Regions from separate parts of the Sinobaca sp. TMA16-18 genome, predicted to be linked through region 1. Evidence: predicted binding sites of a transcription regulator. Region 1 holds the regulator's gene; each other region holds the start of a gene.
What was found. The regulator LexA, encoded in region 1, represses DNA repair genes until DNA is damaged. The targets are predictions, from matches to a motif close to CGAACATATGTTCG.

Region 1 (7,777 bases):
GGCATTGTTGATCCCATTTCCATACCTAGAGCTGGTACTCCTTTTAACAGCACGCTGTCTCTGTAGCTTTGCGGCTGGCGGTCAAAAGCAAGAAAATCGGGCATACTTACTACGTTAGCCGCAATTCCTTCCTGCTCAAGTGCGGCTTTGGCATCCACTGCCAGCGCCACTTCCGAACCGGTAGCCAGAAGCTGCACTTCTGGTGAACCAACAGATTCTACGATATATGCGCCTTTAGCTACGCCCTCTTCCGCTCTTTCAGCAGAAGTTGACAGCGTAGGAAGACCTTGTCTGGTTAGAGACAGAACGGTTGGGCCGCCTGTGCTCTCCAATGCCACTTTCCAGGCCGCGGATGTTTCATTGCCGTCGGCTGGACGGATGACGTGAACGCCCGGGATTGCACGAAGAGCAGCGATTTGTTCAACGGGTTCATGTGTTGGGCCGTCTTCTCCGACTGCAATGCTGTCATGTGTGAACACATACGTTACAGGCAGATTCATTAATGCACTTAAGCGAAGTGCCGGACGAAGGTAATCAGAGAACACCAGGAACGTGGATGCATATGGGTGTACGCCGCCGTGCAGCTTAAGACCGTTAAGTGCAGAAGCCATGGCGAATTCTCTTACGCCAAACCAGATGTTACGTCCTTTGTAATTATCTTTTGTAAAATCTGTTTCTTCTTTAATTAATGTCTTATTGGAAGAAGCCAGGTCAGCCGAGCCGCCGAATAACGATGGCACGTGCTTGGAAATGGCCTGAAGCGCATCGCCTGAAGCAGCACGCGTAGCTACCTTTTCATTCGTATAGGCGGGAAGTTCTTTTTCCCATCCTTCAGGAAGCTCCCCTTTTAGCGCCTTAATGAATTGTTCAGCATCTTTTGGGTGCTTTTTCTGGTAATCCGTAAACAAATCGTTCCATTCTTTTTCTTTGCGGGCGCCTGCTGCTTTTTTCTCAGCGAAAAAGGCCGTTACTTCTGCCGGTACGTGGAATTCTTCTTCGTATTCCCACTTGTACATTCCTTTGGCCAATGTAATTTCTTCAGCGCCAAGCGGAGCACCGTGTGCTGCGTTGGTACCGCCTTTATTAGGAGAGCCGTAACCGATTGTCGTTTTGACTTCGATTAAAGTTGGCTTGCCTGCTTGCTTTGCTTCTTCAATTGCTTCTTTAATAGCTTTCGTATCATTGCCATCTTTTACGAGGATGGTGTGCCAGCCATATGCATCATAACGCTGCATGACATTTTCGGAAAATGACTGGTGCAGATCGCCATCGAGCGAAATATCGTTGGAATCATAAAGCACAATCAGGCGGTCCAGGTTCAGGTGACCGGCTAAAGAAGCGGACTCTGAACTGACCCCTTCCATGATATCCCCATCGCCGCATAGAACATATGTATAATGATCTACGAGCGGGAAGCTGCTTTTGTTGTAAGTAGCTGCCATATGGCGCTCTGCCATAGCCATGCCTGTTGCCATCGCAAGCCCCTGGCCAAGCGGACCGGTGGTGGCTTCAACGCCTGGTGTATGGCCGTATTCCGGGTGTCCCGGAGTTTTGCTTCCCCACTGTCTGAAGTTCTGAAGCTCTTCCAGAGAAAGGTCATAGCCGGTAAGATGAAGCAGGCTGTATAAAAGCATAGAGCCGTGTCCCGCGGATAGAACAAAACGGTCGCGGTTAAACCATTCCGGGTTGCCAGGATTATGATTCATGCACTCTGTCCACAAAGTAAAGGCCATTGGTGCCGCTCCCATAGGTAATCCCGGGTGACCGGAATTAGCCCGTTCAATGCTATCGATCGATAACGTACGAATCGTATTAATAGCTAAATTTTCTAATTGCGTCGCTGTAGTCTGCGCTGCCATAATCGTATTCTCCCCTTGTCTCTGTTTAGTAATTAACGTCCATCCATGAATAAATAATAAACGCTTTCTTTTTATTATACAAGAATCGCGGCGAAATACGTGGAATTTTTCTAAATCGTGCCGGCTTTCTTTTGACAGGCCGGATCTACCATCTCCGCTGTTTCTAATTCCTTTTGTTTAACGGAGTTGTAACCACGTTAAAAAGACCATCCTCTATTGTTTTAACGAAAATGGTCTTCCGGATTCCGCTCTTCGGGCAGCGGCTCATATACGAATATAATATCATTACGCCAGATGAAGAATATATTTGTGTGCCACGCTATCTGGAGCGGTACACTTTACGTTCTTTCTTTGATCGGTCCAGCTTATCGGGGGTAACGTCAGCGCCTTCAGGATCCACTACTTTAACCGAATGAAGCTGGTCTTTAAATGACGAACGGAAACTCTGCAGGTATTCTTCTCTCAGTTCGTGCTGTTCTATGCTCTCAGACTCCGTCAGGCCGGTTGTCTTCGCGCGCTGGGACAGCTCATTAATGCGTGCAATTTTGTCTTGGGATAACATGATATTCCCCCCTTTTATGTTCGTTTCCATGAATATCCTTCTATATTAATGGTACTTATATACCCGCTTTTATGCAAACGGAACCATCTTTGTTCTGGAGGGATAGGAAGGTATAGGGCCTCATCAAAGGCGCTCAGCCTTCACTACGACTGTTCATCTTCTTTTTTCATATGCTCCCGGTAGCGCCGGTGCACCGTGGCTTTAGATACATCGTATCCGAGTCCGCGCAGGGTCGCGGCAATATCATAAAAGGGAAGGTCCCGCTGACGGAGCCTGATGATCTCTTCTATCGGCACTTCTTTTTTTACACGCTCTCCCTGGCCCCGGTTTTTTAAATTCTTATCGGGGCGGTAGCCATTTTCTACTGCCCGCTTCATTCCGCGCTTGATCTTAAAATTATGCAGCCTGCGCTGATGCTCCTCCACGATGGAGAGTATATCAATCAGCATACTGTCTGACTCAGATAATTCAAGCACGCCGTTTTCCCGGACTGAATAAATTGTTACTCCACTTTTGTGGAGGGCGTGAAGGACCGCTACTTTTGCATGGCCTCTTCCAAGTCTCGTATCATCCTGCACGCACAAAATAGAAGCCTTTCCTGACGAAAAGTCTTCAAGCATCTCCAGCAGCCCTTCTCTTTCCATAGAATAGCCGCTCTGTTCTTCTTTGATTGTTTTATAAATAGGCAGATTGTTTCTCTTGGCAAGAGATGTCAATTCCTCCACCTGCCGCTCCAGAGAAGTCTGCTGTTCTTTCTTTTCGGTACTCACCCTGCAGTAGATAATGCACTTCTCCATCGTCCCACTTCACCTTCTGATTACTTTCATTAGTCCAGGGTATAATTCACCCATTGATAGGCGGTTAATTCCTGTTCGATCTGAAGCTCTTCTGCTTCCTCCGTTATATCGTCTTCATAAACAAAACCTGCTTCTGCATCTGGTGCATTAATCTGGACGGCTATAATTAGAAATAAAATTGATGCTGCAAATAGTAATAATATCATCCATTCCTGCATCGTTACATTCGTTATTTTTGAAATCATTGTAATTCCCCCGTTTTTAAGAATGTGCGTTCCCTTTTTTAAAAGTATAATAAGAACTTCTGTTCCCGTCAAGTAAAATTAGAACGGATGTTTGCATGTTCGTATTATTCATGATACAATTTTTTAAAATAACATTACACGCACAGGAGGTGCCGGGACTTTGACTAAATTATCAAAACGACAAGAACAAATACTTGACTATATAAAAGGGGAAGTACGTCTAAAAGGCTATCCCCCGTCTGTCCGGGAAATCGGAGAAGCTGTGGGACTCGCTTCCAGTTCTACCGTGCACGGACATTTATCCAGGCTTGAAAGCAAAGGTTTTATTCGACGCGATCCTACTAAACCAAGAGCAATAGAGGTGCTGTCTTTTGAAGATGCACCGCCTGAAATATCCGAAAGCTCTGCTGTGTACGTTCCGATGCTCGGTAAAGTTACAGCCGGTGAACCCATTACAGCTATCGAAAACATAGAGGAATACATTCCTCTTCCGGAACGTATGGTGGCAAATGAACATGAGAATGTTTTTGTCCTTACTATTCAGGGGGAAAGTATGATTGAAGCCGGTATTTACGATAAAGACCTGGTTATTGTCAGACAGCAGCAGACAGCAAACAACGGAGACATTATTGTAGCAATGACCGAAGAGCTCGAAGCGACCGTAAAGCGTTTTTACAGGGAGAGCGGTTATATCCGCCTGCAGCCTGAAAATGCAGCCATGGACCCTATTATTCTTGATGACTGTACTGTTCTTGGTAAAGTCATCGGCGTTTTCCGCACCATTCATTAACGAATAGAAAACGGCTTTCTTCATTATTGAAGAAAGCCGTTTTTTCATTGAGAGGTTTTGAAAAAACCTGTTGTGGTATACAAATATATAATTAAATACAGCTATGATCATGGAAAGGAGATAAGCCATTGCTCTATATTAAATGCCATTCATGCGGCAAAGAAACAAAAGCAGAGGTGCAGATGCCGGCTTCTGATCTAAGCGATGCTGCTATTGATCAGGAATACCAGAATTGCCCTCAGTGCGGCAGTCCTATTAAGCTGCTTGCCGATGATATATACGAAAAATAGAATGCCCACTGGGTATTCTATTTTTATTTGCTTCTTTTTTTCTATTGTTCACCAGTTAGTCATTTTTTTCGCTGTTTTGTCACTTTTTAGACATTGATTTCACGTCTCTAATGCGGTTTAATAGGAATAAGGCAAACAACGCTCACTATTTCACAAGAGCGGAATCTATACTAATCAGGAGATGTTGAAATGGCTGCATCTAATATAATGGAACGTGTATTTAACAGTACATTATTTATCGGCGTAATTTCCGCTGTGCTTGCTAACTTAATTTTGATCGATATTCTCCATTTTCAGGAGACTCTCGCTCTTACTATACTGGTTCTGGTGTTCATTTTTCTTCTTGTATTTACCGCAGTAAAATCTATCTTTTTTCTATTTCTTGATGTCGTAAGGCATTAAAAAAGCGTCCCCTGCAGGGAACGCTTTTTTTTATTCTTCTGGTTCTGGTTCTTTTACCGGCTTGGTGTCTTCTCTTAAGTTAAACCCGGTTAATTCTTCATAAGAAGTGGTGCGATAGGTTTCATAATGCTTTTCTACTTCTTTATCAACATCTTTTTGAGAAAGTACATTATGACGTAGAATAAGATCCCATAAAATTTTGTTTCTTGCCTGCTCGATAGAAAGCTGACTCGCTAAATCCATAATCATATCTTCTGTATTTCTTCCACTTACCATATTCGTTCCATCCCCTTTCCGTATGCCATTATCCTACAGTATACCGTATCCTTCAAGGGAGAGTCCTTGTCCCTTGTATTCCATCTTAAAATTGTGCGCTTTCTGCCTGGAGGTGCTTCAAATCGGTTCTTCCTGCTTCATCGTTTTGATATCCCGGGAACCGGGAAGAGAACAAAGAGACCATTTAAACAAAGGAGAGATACATGTGGATATTATTAAAAAGTTTGTTGACCATCATATGGACAAATATAAAGAAGGAAATACGTTTGAAGCCGATGACGCTTTTCGACGGGACCAAAAGGAAGTTGCTGATTCATTGGGCCTTAACCTGCAGGACCCGGCGGATGAACGATTATTCCGGTCATTTGAGAGTATGGTAAAAGATTACGCTAACGGCACTAACTCGTACGATGAAATTGAGCATAAAGCAGTTGAAATCCAAAAAAAATAATCATCTAAAGCTCTCACGCTTGAGAGCTTTTTTATTTTGTTACTTTTGTAACGACGGTATAATGCTCATCTGTATGCTTTATAACCTGCTGAATCTCCGCATGCTGGAATTCTTCGGCATACTCCAACATTAACTTTTCTATTTCGACTGGAAGAAACCCCGCATCTTTTAAAAAAAGATCATGGTATAACTCTTCTGTCATATTATCTCCCCGCTTTCTTGTTTTCTTCTTCTATTATAAAAGATTTTTTCTTCATATTCGCGGTTTTAAACCGATACATAGAAAAAGCTAATAAAATGCAACCTTTTTTAGGAAATATCGACTATAATAAAGTAAACTATTTACCATAATTATGAATATATAGATACAGGAGGACTAACGTGAAAAAATTTATAGTAGGAATTGCTATAGCCGGTATTATGGGCGCTGTCACTTCCTGCGGCATCGCCTGACAGCTGCCGGGTTTCCTGTCGTTCAGTCCGTATCCACCCTACATATTAGAAAGAGCCTGTTCCCTTAGGGGCACAGGCTCTTTTCTGCAGTATACGTATTAAATAAACAGGTTAATGTTGGACTCTTCTGCTTCTGCCAGGTAAGTAGCGACACCGGCGTAATCCAGTCCATCAATCAATTCTTCTTCTTTGAGTCCCATGACGTCCATAGACATTGTGCAGGCCACCATTTTTACATCCAGGTCCTGGGCCATTTCAATCATCTCTTTCAAAGAAGACACATTATGATTTTTCATCATTTTTTTCATCATTTTCGGTCCCATACCGCCAAAATTCATTTTCGACATAGCCAGTTTTTCCGGACCGCGCGGCATCATTTTTCCGAACATTTTTTCCATCATCGATTTATCACTGCCGCTGATGACGTTATCTTTCCGAAGCACGTTCAATCCCCAGAAAGTGAAAAACATCGTTACGTTCTTTCCCATTGCTGCAGCGCCTGTAGCGATAATAAAGCTGGCAATTGCTTTATCCAGGTCTCCATCAAATACGACCATTGTTGTTCCGTTTTTTGTTTCTTCCATTTTTTTATTCTCTCCTCTATCCTTTTTTGATCCAGAATGTAAATTCATTGTTTTCTTCTGCCTGCTCCAGTAACTCGTGGCCCGATGATTTGGTCCACGCCGGCAGATCTGCTTTGGCTCCCTTATCTGTTGAAACGATTTCCAGCACATCCCCTGTCTGCAGGGTATCCATTGCTTTTTTTGCTTTTACAACCGGCATTGGACATGCCAAGCCTTTGGCGTCTACAGTTTTAGTTGCATTCATAATAAACTCTCCTTCTAATTTATGATACCGCGCAGCGGTTCGGCCCAATTTCCATTTCTGTCTGGTCTTTCGGCTCCGGCTGTACTTTTCCCATGTTTGTCTGACGAATCTCCTCGTAGGCATTTGGCTGCGGAGGAAGGTTTTCGGTTACCATTTTGCGGAAGGCGGTCTCATCTGTCACCTGCAGTCCGGTATTCTCTTTGAACAGCACATGCAGCTGTTCCATTACTCTTCCGTGATCATCCATCTCTTCTTTTTTTGAAAAGTGGGCTGGCAGTACCCAAAGATCATCCTTTAATGTCTGATACGTTTCATAAAGTGATTTTCTCAGGTCTCCTACCCAGTCCTCTGCTTTTCCGGCAAGATCCGGACGGCCGATGGAATCTATGAATAAAATATCTCCTGTAAGCAGGTACTGATTATCAATAATCAAAGAGGTGCTGCCAATGGTATGGCCGGGGGAATACAGGGCTTGTACCGCTACCTCTGTTTTTCCTGCACGCAGCACATCGTTATTGTGCAGAGGCTGGTAGGAAAACGTTACTTCTCCAGCATCCGCTTCCGGGAGGTAATACACCGCTCCCGTTTGTTCCGCCAGCAGCCTGCCGCCGGAAATATGATCGGCATGCAGATGGGTGTCTACAGCATATTTAAGAACCGCATTTTTTTCTTTCAGGAAATTAGTGTATACATCAGTTAGACGCACAGGATCAATAATCACAGCTTCTCCTCCGGAAACTACCATGTAGGACAGGCAGCCTTTTCCAATCCGTACGAACTGATACAACTCGCCGCCGTCAGATAGATCGCCGACTTTAACCGGC
Region 2 (7,777 bases), on a different contig from region 1:
TCCCGTTCTATCCATTATTAATCAGGGAGTTGGATTCCTGCCGGCTTTTCTTGCGCTCGTGCTTTATTCCCAGCTTCCGATTATCCGCAATACGTACACAGGCATTCAAAACGTCAATCCCCAGCTTCGTGATGCAGCGAACGGGCTTGGCATGACGACGATGCAGCGCTTATGGAAAGTGGAAATCCCCAACGCCATGCCACTCATTATGGCTGGCGTACGCACGGCGACCGTGCTTAACATCGGTATTGGGGCCATCGCCGCATTTATTGGTGCCGGCGGCCTCGGCGTTGTGATTTATCAGGGAATCGTCCGGGCGAACACCACTATGGTACTTGCCGGAGCCATTTCTGTTGCTGTTGTTGCTATACTGGCTGACTTTGTTTTAAAGCTGATTCAAAAGAAACTGACGCCTAAAGGCGCTAACTAATTAGAGGGTGACGATATGATACAGTTCGACCATGTAAATAAGGTATATGAAGGCGATGTAAAAGCGATCAACGATGTCAATTTAACCGTTGAAGACGGAGATATGGTTATTCTGATCGGCCCGTCCGGCTGCGGGAAAACGACGCTGCTTCGTATGGTAAACCAGCTCGAAACGATATCCGGCGGGTCCATTCTATTAAATGGGGAAGATGTAACCACCCTTAATAAAATTGAAATGCGCCGTAAAATCGGCTATGTCATTCAAAGCAATGGTTTGTTTCCAAACATGACCATCGAGCAGAATATGATGATCGTTCCTCAGCTTCTTAGCTGGGACCGCGCGAAAAAGCGGGACCGCTTTAACTATTTAATGGACCTGATCGGCCTGAACCCGGATGAGTACAGAAAACGCTACCCCCATGAATTGTCCGGTGGGCAGCAGCAGCGTATCGGCGTGGCCCGTGCACTTGCAGCCGATCCGCCCGTTATGCTGATGGATGAGCCGTTCGGTGCCCTCGACCCGATTATCCGCGCCCGGCTTCAGGAGGAATTCCTGCAGATTCAGCGTGAGGTTAAGAAAACGATTCTATTTGTCAGCCACGATATTGATGAAGCGGTAAAAATGGGAGACAAAATTGTACTTCTCCGCGACGGGGAAGTGATGCAGTACGATACCCCGGCGGAGATTCTAAATCATCCGAAAAACGAATTCGTCAATGAGTTCGTCGGCTCGGACCGCGTTCTTAAAAGCATGAGCCTGTATACGGTAAAAGACCTGTATCGGGCGTTTACGTTAAAGCCTAACTTCGAGTCCAAGGATATCCGGACCATTAATGAAAACACCTCGCTCCGTGTCGCCATTTCAATGATTTTAAACCAGGAAGCCGATCAGCTTGTTATTGAAGACAACGATGGCAACAACCACGGCAGCCTGACAATGGATCTTCTGGAACAATTTCTTCATAAAGAAATTAAGGGACAGGAGGGCTGAACATGGACACGGTTAACAAGCGCATAGCCCTGATTGTAAAAATTCTTCTCTGGACCGTTATTGCGGCTTTCTTTATCTGGGGATTCTCGCAGGGCATGTTCCGCCAGATTTACGAACAGCCCGCTCTGTTTCTTGAACTTCTCGGCCAGCATGTTCTCATTATTTTCGCTTCCGGATTAGCGGCTGTGCTTATTGCCGTACCGCTCGGCATTTTCGTGACCCGTCCGGCCTTTCGTCGTACGGAGTGGTTTATCGTCACGGTTGCCAACCTCGGCCAGACGATTCCGAGTCTGGCAGTGCTCGCACTGGCCATGGGTTTTCTGGGTATTGGAATTGAAGCTGCAATCCTTGCTTTGTTTGTTTATTCGCTTCTGCCTATACTGCAGAATACAATTGCCGGCCTTGACTCGGTTGATGAAAATACGAAAGATGCGGCCCGCGGCATGGGCCTGACTAACACACAGATTCTATGGAAAGTGGAGCTGCCCAATGCGGTTGTATCCATTATTGCCGGAATCCGCACGGCGCTTGTTATTAATATCGGTACGGCAGCTCTTGCGTACCTTGTCGGTGCCGGCGGCCTTGGCGTATGGATTTTTACCGGCATCCGCCTGTTTGATAATTCATATCTCATTTCAGGTGCTGTTCCGGTTACGCTGCTGGCAATTACCGTAGACCTGCTGTTCCGCTACCTGGAGCGTGTTCTTACCCCTAAAGGCCTCATTCTGGCACGGGAAGCAAATGAAGCATAGGAGGCTGAATCATGAAACGATTAATTGGGATTAGTATGCTGGCCCTGGTGCTTGTGCTCTCTTCCTGTTCGGCAGGCGGGAAATCCGTGAAAGTAGGCGCCAAAAACTTTACCGAGCAGGCTATTTTAGCTAAAATGTCGGTCTTCCTGCTGGAAGATAACGGCTTTCAAGTAGATGAAATATCGGAATTAGGAAGCACGGCACTGCGCCAGGCTCTGGAAACCGAACAGATTGATATTACATGGGATTATGTAGGCACGGGGCTGGTGACTTATTTGGACCAGCCGCCGATCGTCGATGCCGATGAAGCGTTCGCGGAAGTAAACCGCCTCGATGCCGAAAACGACATCGTCTGGCGGAACCTGACGGAAGCGAATAATACGTATGCCGTTATGATGCAGGAAGAGGAAGCTGAAGAGCTCGGGATCGTAACAATCAGCGATTTCGCTTCCTACATTAATGACAACCCGGGGGAAATTAATTTTGCGACGGACGCTGAGTTCGCCAATCGCGCGGACGGACTGCCCGGTATGGAAGAATTTTATGATTTTTCCCTGGAAGGAAGCGTAACAGAGCTGGAAACGGGCCTGTACTACAATGCCCTGAACAATAATGAAGTAAATGCCTCTGTCGGGTTTTCCACCGACGCCCGTATTGACGATTTCGGCTTCCGCGTACTCGAAGACGATCAAGGATTTTTCCCGTCATACAGCGCCGCCGTTTCGATGACAGAGGACGTCTATGAAGAGTACCCGGAAATCGAGGAGATCTTCGCCCCGCTCGAAGACATTCTTGACAGTGAAACAATGCGCGCTCTTAATTATCAGGTAGATATTGAAGGAGAAAGTGTGGAACTCGTCGTTCAACAGTTTCTGGAAGAAAATGAATTGATTGAGCAGTAAAAAAATCTCCCCTCTGCTGATAAAGCAGAAGGGGAGATTTCTTTGTATCTTATCGTCTGACACTGGCTCTTTTGTTGTGCCTGTCCGCCTTACGATACGCATCATAGATGGCATATACCCAGAAGATAAAGTACGTGACATAACCGATAAGAATAGTCATGAGTAGAATATTCACGGCCTGGATGGCAATTATTATCAGCCCTTTAAAAATTTGTCCATTATAAATCTGTCCTAAGCCGGGGATTAAAAAACTTAATACGGCGGCTAAACCGGGACTTTTCATCATTTTCATCACACTGCCTTTTCTATTTATGATACCTGTCTGTCTTTACCCTTTTTTTCACGCCTTCACGCGTATTTTCTATAAATACGTCCTGAGACGTAGAAAAACGCGCTTCTCTATTAGAGAAACGCGTTGATTGGTTAAATATTATCTTACTGCAGGCTTGTTGTCAACAGCTGTTATTAAGATTCTCCGTAATAATAATAATAGCGCTGATCCATTCCTTTAACCTGGTTCAAAATACAGCCAAGGACCGGGATGCCTGTTACTTCAAGCAGTTCTTTCGCCTTGATGGCAGAATCTTTCTCTGTGCCGCCGCTCTTGATCACAAGAATGGTGCCGTCACAGTATTTAGAAATAACCTGCACATCCGTTACGGCAAGTACCGGCGGCGCATCAAATAAAATAATATCATATTCTTTCTTTAAGTCATTTACGAGGTTTTCCATAGCCGTTGTTCCGAGTATTTCGGCCGGGTTCGGTGGAATTGGGCCGCTTGGAAGAATATCCAGGTCCGGCACTTCGGTTTTCTGGGTAAACGTGTGAAACGGCTCTTTATTGGCGAGCACGTTAATAAGTCCATTTGTGTTCGTACGGCGGAACGTATAGTGTACCGTCGGTTTCCGTAAGTCAGCGTCAACGAGAATCGTTTTCTTTCCCTGCTGGGCCATCGTGACGGCAAGGTTTGCCACAGTAGTAGACTTTCCTTCACCCGGGCCTGCTGACGTGATTGCAATTGTCTGGACATTATTATCGACCGATGCATACTGAAGATTAGTCCGGATCGTCCGGTACTGCTCGGCTACCGGCGACTTGCTGTTGAACCAGGTAACCAGCTTACGGCTGTTCTGCCCGGTTTGATCCTTCTTGCGTTTTGCCATTATACACACTCCTGCTATCTATTATGTATCTTATTTTCAATGCTTCTAGTGTACCATACTGCCTTCAGGAGATTCGGCTTATTTATAAAGCCTCTTCTCCCGTGAAATAATCTGCAAGCGCCTGCGCCCACAGCTCATGTCCTTCGGCGGACGGATCACCGTTTTCTTCTAAGTACTCTTCTTCCAGGGCAGCATCGTCTGTATCCGGCCATGCTTCCCAGTGATTAATATAATTCAAGTTGTTCTCTCCGGCATCTGCCTGAAGGGCGTCCACCTGCTCAATATAGTACCTTGCTTCATACACCGGCTGCGGCGGCTGTATGAACACAGCGGTTTCCGGATTGGCGGCCTCCACCGTATTCACAAAAGCATTCGTGTTAAAGAGCGTATCCTCTACACTTACCTGTCCGTTATCATTTAAAACAAATGGTTCAAAAACGAGCACATCCGGCTCCAGTCCGGCCGCCGTTACATCTCCATCTGCTGCCATGACTTCAAGCGATGTACTGTCGCCAAACGTAGAAGCCTGCACTATGATATCATCTGTATCATAAAAGCTGCGCAGTTTTTCCTGAAGCAGGAAAGGCACATTCTCCTCTGCCGACTCCAAAGCCCCGGACCCGGATAAGACGATGGTAAGCTCTTCTCCTGCATCCATGCTTTCCTGCAGCCTCTGTCCAAATTCTTCCTGGGCGCCTTCCAGAGGCGTTCCATTAGAAGAGGATGTTTCTGCACCGGATACAGATGAGTCTTCTGTATGTTCTTCGTCCGGCTGTACCGTCGAAGCTATTTTCTGATCGTAGTGAATTTTCCCATATACCATTACAGCTATAAATACGACAATCAATGCTGCAAAACCCATTTTTTTCATACTTACGCCCCAATTTTCATAATAATGAAACTGCCACTTCCCCTATCTTACCTAAAAAAATGGCAAATTCAAAGAACTATATAAAGAACAAAGGAAATATTTCCCTTTTAAAAGAGCCAAACGAACGTGCGTTTGTTTTTCTAACGTTCTCTCTATATAATGAAGGAAATGAAACGGAAATGAGGAAAAGGGTGACAACAGATGGATAAAACCCCTATTCGAAAAATAATTCATATCGATATGGATGCCTTTTATGCGTCCATCGAACAGCGGGACCGTCCCGAGCTCCGTGGAAAACCAGTTGTTGTAGGCGGAAGCCCCCATTCCAGAGGGGTAGTGGCTACCTGCTCCTATGAAGCCAGGCCTTTTGGCATCCATTCCGCCATGGCTTCCCACGAAGCGTATAAGCGCTGTCCCCAGGCAGTGTTTGTGCGGGTGAACATGCAGAAATACCGGGATGTTTCCAAAGAAATTATGGATATATTTTATGACATCACCGATCTGGTAGAGCCTCTTTCGCTCGATGAGGCTTATTTGGATGTAACGGAAAACAAGCTGGGCTACCCTTCGGCCACGTATGTAGCGAGAGAAATCAAAAAGAGAATCAAGGAAAAAACCGGCCTGAACGCGTCTGCCGGCGTGTCCTATAATAAATTTCTCGCAAAAATCGCCTCCGACTACGAAAAGCCGGACGGCCTGACCGTCGTAACCCCCGAAAAGGCGCCGGCCTTTATTCACGAACTCCCTATCGGCGACTTCCGCGGCGTCGGAAAGTCCACGAAAGAAACGTTTCTCGACATGGGAGTGCAGACAGGTGCTGATCTGCTGAAATGGAGCGAAGAAGAACTGGTCCGTATTTTTCACAAGCGGGGCCATACGTTTTACAACAATTCCCGGGGAATCGACGAGCGGGAAGTCAATCCGTACCGGGAGCGCAAATCGATGGGACGGGAAACGACGCTGCCGCATAACATCAGCGAATACGAGGACATGCTTCCGATCATAAAAGACCTTCTGCAGCAGGTCCTCAGCCGTCTGCAGGCAGACCGCATCCGCGTGAAATGCGTCGTCTTGAAAGTAAAATTCTACGATTTTAAGCAGATTACCCGGCGGACAACGCTTGATGACCCGACCGATGACCAGGAAATTCTGCTTGCTGCCTTAGGCGCGCAGCTTGAGCATATCGCCTCACTCGGCCGGGAAGTCCGGCTGCTCGGCGTAACCACTTCTGACTTCCACGGAGCCGGTGATGCGGCCGGCGGCAGAGGCAAAGTATACAAAACGACGCGCTACGAACAGCTTCGTTTGTTTTAATAAAGGGACTGTCCCAAACGTACAGTTGAAAAAAGAAACATCCCCATCCGATTCTGAAAAAATAGATAGGGGGTTTATCCAGGCGGAAGCTTTCGGCAGGCCATGCTTCAGCTAAAGAGGAGAAGAACGCTCTCTTACTCTTCACCGATGGCTGGTCTGCCTGAGTCACCGCCTGGTCCTTTTTATGGTTTTGTTTTACCCTATTGTCAAAAGAGAGGACTATCGCTGTATGTAAAACCCCTCGTATTGCTTCCAAAAGGAATATGAGGGGTTTCGTCCGGCTTCTCTTATTATTGGTAAAACGAAGAACCCAATCTACAGAGTAAGTTTTGAGACAGTCCCTATCCGCCAATCTGCCACGGACGGGAAACCGGGGGACGTTTTTTGCGAATCGGTGTACCGGCCGGTTCGCCTTTTTTTCGAAGGCGCGGCTCGGCCCCGCTGTCGATTTTCTGCTTTACGGTGCTGTTCATTTTGTAAATAGACGGAGCAAAGAACAAACGTTTTGCCTCTCCGCCGCAGGAAGGGCAGACTGCCCGGCTTTTATCCCCTTTTGTTGAAGAATGAAACTCGTCGAATCTGTCCCCTTCTCCGCATTCAAATGTGTACACAGGCACAGGCTTTCCCTCCTTATTCTGTTGGATCCATCGATTTGTCAAAGATGGCTTTCGGAATGGACACGGTGCAGCAGGCATTTGGAATATCTACAATACCCGCGATATGGCCTTCCACCGGTGCCGTTCCCAGCAGCATATACGCCTGTTCTGCGGTATATCCTTTTGTTTTCAAATATTCAATCGCGTTCAGGCAGGCATTCTGATAGGCGATGTTGGAATCCAGGTAGCTCTGCTTTCCATTGGATTCGTTGACTGATATTCCTTCAAATACAAGGTATTCGCTGTACTGTGGATCCATTGGACCAGGCTGGAACACCGGATTTTTCTGGATGTGGTTTTTCTCCATGCCGCCTTTAATGACGTCTACATGAAGATCAATCCAGCCCGGCATTTCAATGCCGCCGCAGAACGTAATTTCCCCGTCCCCCTGGGAGAAATGAAGATCGCCGACAGAAAGCTTTGCTCCATCCACGAAGACCGGAAAATATATTCTCGAACCGAGCGAGAGGTTTTTAATATCGCAGTTGCCGCCGTTTTCCCGGGGCGGAACGGTTCGGGCTCCTTCTTTTGCTACTTTATCGAATGCTTCTCCTTTTAATGTTCCTAACACGACGCTGTCTTTGTCCGGCAGGTTCGCAAGCGGCGGAACCCGGTCCGGATCCGTTTTCACAAGCTCTTCTTCGCGCCTGTTCCATTCTGCCAGAAGCTCATGCGACGGTGCCACTCCGATCAGCCCG
Region 3 (7,777 bases), 290 kb from region 1:
AAAAACATAAGAACAAGACCGGTAATCCATACAGGAACCGCCCAGTTCTCCTGCAGCACGTCAGCTACAGAGTTGGACTGTACAGTATTTCCTATACCAAAAGAGGCGATGGCGGCAAAAACAGCGAACAAAACGGCCAGCCATTTCCATCCCAATCCTTTTTCAATATAATACATAGGGCCGCCGGCCATTTGACCGTTGGCATCTTTAACACGGTATTTTACAGCAAGAATGGCTTCCGCATATTTTGTTGCCATACCGACTAATGCAGAAATCCACATCCAGAATACAGCTCCGGGCCCACCAATAACAACTGCGGTAGCAACCCCTGCTATGTTACCTGTACCTATTGTTGCTGCAAGAGCGGTCATCAAGGATTGAAAGTGGGAAATATCCCCTTCGGATTTCTTATCCTGATTTTTTGTGAAAGCTGTCTTTAATGCGTAGGGCAGCATCGTAAACTGAAGAAAGGACAACCGGATAGTAAGATAAATACCTGTTCCAACCAACAAAATAAGAAGGGGAGGACCCCAGACATATCCGCCGACGGTTGCTAAAAAATCGTTAATTCCCAACTATAACCCTCCTATGTATTATTTATTTCTATTTAACGGGCCATTTGGGTAAAATACTATGTAGGCCCGTAGGAATAGCGGTAATTGTGATATTATTCAGATAAAGTGATTAGAACAAATTAAGTATAGCAGATGACTATTATCATAACAAAGAAATTTTTGCAATATATGGTACCTTGTTACTATTTCTTTCATAGTTTTTTTCAATCAGCATTGTTGCGGGGCAGAATGTAAATCTGTAATGTAGAAATGACGGGAGGAATGTAAAAATGAAAATAAAAATCGCTGCAATTGCCGGGAGTCTTCGCAAAGAATCTTTAAACAAAAAAGTGCTGCATCACATGATAGAACAGGCAGACAGCAAAGTAGAGTATGAATGGATTGATCTGGCAGATATTCCTCTTTTTAATGCGGATGAAGAAGTAGGCGGAGATCCCGACCACCCGGCCGAAATGAAAAAAAAGCTCAAACAGGCAGACGGTATATTGATCGTAAGTCCGGAATACAGCCACGGCATGCCGGGAGTTATGAAGAATGCGCTGGATTGGGCGGGCAGTGTAACAAATGAAAACGTTCTGGATAAAAAGCCTGCCTTTGTTTTAGGTGCTTCTCCTACCATTCTGGGCACGGCTTTAGGACAAGTACAGATAAAGCAGACGCTGGCTGCGTGCGGCAGTTTGGTATTGCAGCAGCCGGAAGTATTTATAGGCGCTGCTCCTAAAAAAATCGATGACAACGGAGTTATTACGGATGAACGGCTTCAGAGGACGTTAAAAAAAGCGGAAGCTGCTTTTATTGAATGGATCAAACAACAGCAGACATAAAAAAAAGCAGAACCCCTGCAGGGGTTCTGCTTTTTTTGTGACCTAGCGGCTCTGCTTGCGCAGGTCCACTCTTCTGATTTTACCAGACGTGGTTTTTGGCAGTTCTTCTATAAATTCAATGCGACGCGGGTATTTGTAAGGCGCTGTCATTTGTTTAACATGGTTCTGCAGCTCTAGTACAAAATGATCTTTATCCGCTGGCTGATCACCTTTTATAACAACAAATGCTTTTACGATATTTCCTCTGACTTCGTCAGGGGCAGCCACAACGGCGCATTCCTGCACCTGTGGATGCTTAAGAAGAGCGTCTTCAACCTCGAATGGCCCAATCGTATAGCCGGAGCTGATAATAATATCATCACTGCGGCCTTCAAACCAGTAATAACCGTCCTCATCCATAGAGGCCTGATCTCCTGTTAAATACCAGTCGCCTCTGAATGAGCCTGCTGTTCTTTCCGCATCTCTGTAGTAATGTTTAAAAAGAGCCGGGCAGTCTTTATGCACCGCAATATCGCCTACTTCTCCGATGCCGGCAGGTTCAGCCATATCATTAATAATAGCGACCGGATTCCCGGGTGTCGGCTTGCCCATCGAGCCGGGCTTTACGTCCATACCTAAAAGTGTTCCGACCAGAAGGGTATTTTCCGTCTGGCCGTAACCATCTCTTACGTCTACATTAAAAGCCTGTTTAAACGCTTCAATCACTGGTCGGTTCAACGGCTCTCCGGCTGATACGGTGCTCCGGAGATGAGGGAGGCTGTATGAGCCAAGGTTGTCGACTTTTGCCATTAAGCGGTACTCGGTAGGCGTGCAGCAAAGTACTTGAATATTCTCTTCCTGCAGAAGCTGTAAATAAGTATCCGGCTTAAATCCGCCATGATAAACAAAAGCAGTAGCCCCAAGCATAACGGTAGAAAGAAATGGGCTCCATACCCACTTCTGCCATCCCGGCGCTGCAGTGGCCCAGACGATATCATTTTCCCTGACACCAAGCCATTCTTTAGCTGCAGTCCTTACGTGGGCATATGCCCAGGCATGAGTATGGATAACGCCTTTAGGATTTCCGGTTGTACCGGAAGTGTAGGATAAAAAGGCTACATCACTGCTGTTTGTATCTGCTGTAGGAAGATTCTTTTCTTTTGTTTCAGCAAGGGCATCTGCGTGAAGCCATCCGTCCACCGCACCTCCAAGGGTCATCTTAAACTGCAGGTGAGGCAGCTCTTCAGTGATAGCATCCACTTCTTCTGTCGAATGATGATGTGCGATAATTCCGACAGCTTCAGAGTGATGGAGACGATAAATCAGATCTTTGGAACGAAGCATTTCCGAACTCGGAATAGCGACCGCTCCGACTTTCAAGCAGGCAAGATACATCATATAAGCTTCTGGAAGCCTCGGAACAATAATAAGGATTTTATCGCCTTTTTCTATTCCCTGCTCGAGAAGCACCCCGGCAAACTGGCTGGCTTTTTCCAACAGGGTTTTGTAGGAAACATCACGCCGTTCTTTTTTTTCGTTCATCCACCGAATGGCGGTTTTCTGATCATCATTTTTGTATGCGTCCAGCTCATTTACGATATTGTATTGAGCCGGTGCAAGTAGATCCTCTCTCTTCATATGTGCGGCCTCCTTTAGTGGAATTAATGCAAGTATACTAGAATAGGTAAAAGAAAGGTAGAGAATAATGAACAGCTGTTCATTTGTATAACGAAAAAAGAAAACAACTGAGTAATTAGCTGCTTTCTATTGAAAGTATTCGTGATACTAATTACATGGAGCTTTAAGCGGCTGTCCTCCATGTGTGCTGCGCTCCACAATGGTATAACGGGCAACATGTATATTATTTCTGCGCAGCATCCGAATAGCGAGGTTTTTTGAAACCTTGTCTGGAGCTATTAGAAAAACATGCTGCTTTTTAATAGTAGGCAGATACCTTTTTAAATACGGATAAGGAAGCACCTGTGCCTCGGATACCGGATTGTGTGCGGCATCCTGATATTCCCGGATATCTAATATAACAGTATCTCCTGAAAGAAGAGCCTTGTCCGGGAGATCGGTGCAGGATGCCCGGCCGGCTGGAACCCATCGGGCCGATAAGTGATAAGCGGCCGCGAGGCCAAGGATAATGGCAGTAATCCATAGCAGCATGATGGTTTGTTCTCCTTTCATTAAGGAATAAGTGCAAAATACAAATGCAGGCTTTTAAAGTACATGATGAAGTATACTATAAATAAGCCGGTATTGAACAGTTATCTGCTGGCCAAAAGCAGAAATTTGTTCTATTCAGCTGGATTTTGTTATACTTTTTGTAGAAAGAACGGGAGGTAGATAACATGACAGATGAAAAACAGGAAATGATTGACCGCGTCTATGCAGAACTCGAAAACGTTATTGACCCGGAACTGGATATTGATATAGTCAATTTAGGCTTAATATACAATGTAGACCTTGATAATGAAAACAATGTTAAAATCACCATGACATTAACCGCGATGGGATGTCCTTTAGCAGCCACGATAGTAAGCGACATAAAAAGCTCGCTGGAAGAGCTGCAGGAATTCGGTGAAATCAAAGAAGTCGACGTCGACATTGTATGGAGCCCGCAGTGGGATAAGAGCATGATGTCCCGTTACGCAAAAATTGCGTTAGGAGTCCACGAATCGTAAGAAACAAAAGAAAGCCAGGCAGCTGCCTGGCTTTTTCTATGGAAAGATATGGTGCGGTTACATCGCATAAATGTAGTATAAAAATGAGGGCGGTCATACAAATCAGCGGATAATTTTACGAATCAATCTTCCAGCCTGTCTTCCAACAAGACGGCGGGCAATTCTTTTTCCTATGGTACCGTTGCGGACGGCCTGGGCATCACCCATCGTTCTTGATGCCCTGAAAAGCAGACGGCTCAGTTTATGCATACAAATTCCTCCCTTAGCGGCTGATGTCTACTTATACCACCTTTTATAATAGAAGAAACAAAATTATTTATAATGGCCGCCGATTTTTTTGGCACGGATCACAGCCTGTCCGGCAGGAGAAAGAGAGGAAGCGTAGAGAACGGCATCCATTCCGTACTTATCTTTCAGCTGATCAATGGTATGATACAGAACTTCCGGAACCTCTTCACTGTTAAATAAACTTAATTGCTTATACTCATCCGGCTGAAGGGCACTCAAGGAAATACCGAGGCTTCTAATCGGGGTGCCGTCCCAATAATCTTTAAATAAAGCGGACGCTGTTTCAAAGATAACCTTCCCGCTGTTTGTCGGTTCAAAAAGGCGCTGCTGCCGCTGGAAAGACCGTGGAAACCCATGTTCCTGCCCGACGGCTCCTGTACTGACTACCTGCCCTAAGGAGGCCTGCTGCCTGCACCGTCTGCTTACTTCTTCACTCAGTTCCCGAAGCACTACTTTGACTTCCGACCAGTGGTAATAATCGCGCGGCAGAGTCATATGATGGCCGATGGATTTTCTTTTTTGATGAGTAGCAGGGGAAACCGGGGAAGCGTCCCGGCCGTGTGCGGTCTGCCAAAGCAGTTCTCCGTTAATACCCCATCTTTTCTTTAAGTCGTGGAGCGGAAAACCGGCCAGCTGGCCGATGGTACGAATTCCCATATTAAGAAGGTGCGCTTCCCTCCGGCTGCCTACGCTGAACAATTTTCTTATTGGAAGAGGCCACAGCTGTTCGGCGACATTCGCATCGCATAAAACAGCGGTACCTGTTTCGTTTTCTTTCGCAAAATGATCGCAGGCCATCTTGGCATAAACCTTTGTCGGGCCAATGCCAATACGGGCCTGAACGCCAATTTCCCGAAGCAGGCGCTGCTTTATGTGCCGGGCAAGCAGTTCAGCTTTTTCGTAAGACATGGCGGGAAGATCAAGAAATATTTCATCAATACTGTAAGGCTCGACGGCCGTGCTGTACTGCTCCAGAAAAGTGGAAATCGTAACGGATACATCAACGTAAAACTGCATATGGGGCTTGAGTATATGTACGTGCGGACACTTGTACTGCGCCTGCCAGATTGGTTCCGCGGTTTGAATTCCGTAGGATTTAGCAGTCGGACAGGCAGCTAAAATAACACCACTCCGAATAGAAGGGTCTCCGGCAACCACGACAGGCTGTTCTGTTAATAAAGGATGGGCCAGCTTTTCCAGGTTGGCATAAAAAGACTGCATATCGATTAAAAAAATAATCCGCTCATCCACCGCGCAGCACCCCTTTTCCGATATGGAATAGAAACGTTTGTTCGTATAAAAGTATAGACTACTTTATCAGCAGAAAAAAGAGGCTATGCTTAAAAGAATGATAAAAAGGGAACAGTTGATCACCACCAACTTCAAGGAGGGAAATCAATGAGTAAGCCTATTGAATTAACGACAATTAATATTGAGCAGCATGAACCGCCTCACCGTAAAGCTTATATTGAAGGATTCGAGGCGCCGTTTCATTACGGCGTGCATGGAGGAGTGAAAGAGTTTTACGGTGTTTCTCCTGAAACCGAATATCCATCAACACTCGATCATATTGTTGCCTCAGCAGGAGGCTGACTTACCGGCACTTTATCCGGCGCGCTGGATGCGCGCGGTATACCACCTTATCCGAATAAATTAAAAGCTGTTGCCAAAGGAACAATTGAAGCGCCGGAAGGCGTACTGAAAATCACAAAAATTGACGTCCATTTTGAACTAAGCATTCCGGCAGGCAAAAAAGAGCCGGCTGAAAGAGCACTTCAAGTGTTTGACAGAGGCTGTCCGGTAGCCCAGACATTAAATGGATGCATTGACTTCCGCTATACATGGGACATAACGGAAGAGTAACAGCTGTTCGAGGTTCTCCTATAAAAAAGGAGGACCTTTTTACGTTTTACTAGGCCGTAGGATAGAGATTGTTTCCAGAAGGAATAGTCTTTTGTCTTGAGTTTGCTGTGATACAAGAGAATTTAGTTTCAAAAAGCCTTAGAAGGGAAGGTAAACCATAGCATACTAAATAAAGAACAAACAGGTACCTACATTAAACGGAGGTTTTATAAAATGGAAACAAGAGTAATTGGATCTTACCAGAACGAACAACAGGCTATTGGTGCAGTAGCCGGACTAAAAGAACAAGGACTTGAATCCAATGATATTTCGATTGTATTGAACAACAAAGACAGCGCTACTTATCTTTCCAAAGAAACAGGAGCAAATATTCATTTAGAACATACAAAAGAAGGCAGCAGCGGCAGAGGCCTTGTAGAGAACTTAAAAGAAGCGCTCTCTCCAGAACATCAGGCAGAAGAATCAGATGTCACCTTAATCCGTCTTGGGCTTACAGGAGAAGAGGCTGAAAAATACGACACGGACATTAGAGAAGGCAATATTATTGTCGTGGCTCACGAAGGCACAGCCGTTACATCGAGAAGCTTTACCGAACATACAGCGACTGCGTCATCAGCACAGGAAAAAGAAACGCATACAACAGAAAAAAGATCTCCATCTTTAAAAGCGGTCCCATCCGAGAGCAGACCTGCAGCACAGCCTTCGGAAACAGCTTCTTCAAAACGTGAAGGCGATGCAGAAACAGAAGAACAGCAGGCCCTGCGTCTGCATGAAGAAAAGCTGGATGTGAGCAAGAAAAAGGTAGAAAAAGGCGAAGTAGAAGTTAGAAAAGAAGTAGTAGAAGTTGAAAAAACGATTAAAGTACCGGTACAGCGTGAAGAAGTGTATATTGAAAGACGCGCGGTTTCCGAAGCAGATCAAGATGCAACAGGCACAAAAATCGGAGAATTTTCAGATGAGTCCGAAGAAATCCGGGTGCCTATTGTAGAAGAACAAATTGAAATCAAAAAAACGCCGGTCGTAACAGACGAAGTTGTAGTCGGCAAAAGAAAGTACCAGGAAACAGAGGAAACAACTGAAAAAGTAAAGCGTGAAGAAGCCCGTATTGAAGGGGAAGAAAATATTAAGCCGGAAAACAGAGAGAAGTAATAGAACAGAAACTGCCTGTAATGAGGGATAGTCCTCCTTGCAGGCAGTTTTTTGCAGGTAAGGAGAAAAACACGATATAGCCCCTCAAAAACGAATAATAAGTAAATAATTTTAAAATTTGTTCGTATTCTTGTTGAAAAAAACACAGAACAGGTTGTAAGATGGGAAGGACTACGATTTCTGGGAGGAAACGCATGAATATAGGAGCACCTTTACAACAAAAAGGAATAAAGTTAATGATTTTAGGATCCGGTGAACTCGGAAAAGAAGTTATTTTGGAGGCCCAGCGTTTAGGTATAGAAACGATCGCCGTGGACAGGTATGATGGAGCTCCGGCAATGCAGACTGCCCACCGCTCTTACGTCATTAATATGCTTGAAGGTGACAAATTAAAAGAAATTGTACGCTGGGA

Region 2: the regulator LexA is predicted to act here: its motif matches at 5,231-5,244, upstream of dinB (DNA polymerase IV).
Region 3: the regulator LexA is predicted to act here: its motif matches at 5,635-5,648, upstream of AC5W14_RS02020 (DNA polymerase IV).

The regions. Positions count from the first base shown of each region.
Region 1 is NZ_JCAKFM010000001.1:105,240-113,016, forward strand. It holds gene tkt (transketolase) at 1-1,859, opposite strand, end outside; gene AC5W14_RS00590 (DUF896 domain-containing protein) at 2,179-2,421, opposite strand; gene AC5W14_RS00595 (YneB family resolvase-like protein) at 2,565-3,218, opposite strand; gene AC5W14_RS00600 (hypothetical protein) at 3,248-3,463, opposite strand; gene lexA (transcriptional repressor LexA) at 3,624-4,253, shown strand; gene AC5W14_RS00610 (hypothetical protein) at 4,382-4,543, shown strand; gene AC5W14_RS00615 (hypothetical protein) at 4,733-4,945, shown strand; gene AC5W14_RS00620 (hypothetical protein) at 4,976-5,221, opposite strand; gene AC5W14_RS00625 (hypothetical protein) at 5,427-5,672, shown strand; gene AC5W14_RS00630 (hypothetical protein) at 5,704-5,874, opposite strand; gene AC5W14_RS00635 (DsrE/DsrF/DrsH-like family protein) at 6,224-6,709, opposite strand; gene AC5W14_RS00640 (sulfurtransferase TusA family protein) at 6,726-6,953, opposite strand; gene AC5W14_RS00645 (MBL fold metallo-hydrolase) at 6,973-7,777, opposite strand, start outside.
Region 2 is NZ_JCAKFM010000005.1:208,636-216,412, reverse strand. It holds gene AC5W14_RS11410 (ABC transporter permease) at 1-430, shown strand, start outside; gene AC5W14_RS11405 (ABC transporter ATP-binding protein) at 446-1,420, shown strand; gene AC5W14_RS11400 (ABC transporter permease) at 1,423-2,172, shown strand; gene AC5W14_RS11395 (ABC transporter substrate-binding protein) at 2,184-3,074, shown strand; gene AC5W14_RS11390 (DUF5683 domain-containing protein) at 3,124-3,366, opposite strand; gene AC5W14_RS11385 (CpsD/CapB family tyrosine-protein kinase) at 3,540-4,238, opposite strand; gene AC5W14_RS11380 (SGNH/GDSL hydrolase family protein) at 4,321-5,109, opposite strand; gene dinB (DNA polymerase IV) at 5,311-6,423, shown strand; gene AC5W14_RS11370 (FmdB family zinc ribbon protein) at 6,765-7,040, opposite strand; gene fmdA (formamidase) at 7,054-7,777, opposite strand, start outside.
Region 3 is NZ_JCAKFM010000001.1:391,311-399,087, reverse strand. It holds gene AC5W14_RS02050 (alanine/glycine:cation symporter family protein) at 1-575, opposite strand, end outside; gene AC5W14_RS02045 (NADPH-dependent FMN reductase) at 845-1,399, shown strand; gene mbcS (acyl-CoA synthetase MbcS) at 1,442-3,016, opposite strand; gene AC5W14_RS02035 (hypothetical protein) at 3,164-3,547, opposite strand; gene AC5W14_RS02030 (metal-sulfur cluster assembly factor) at 3,733-4,065, shown strand; gene AC5W14_RS02025 (hypothetical protein) at 4,168-4,314, opposite strand; gene AC5W14_RS02020 (DNA polymerase IV) at 4,378-5,604, opposite strand; gene AC5W14_RS02015 (hypothetical protein) at 5,752-5,946, shown strand; partial or broken gene AC5W14_RS02010 (OsmC family protein) at 5,968-6,216, shown strand; gene AC5W14_RS02005 (YsnF/AvaK domain-containing protein) at 6,430-7,365, shown strand; gene purT (formate-dependent phosphoribosylglycinamide formyltransferase) at 7,560-7,777, shown strand, end outside.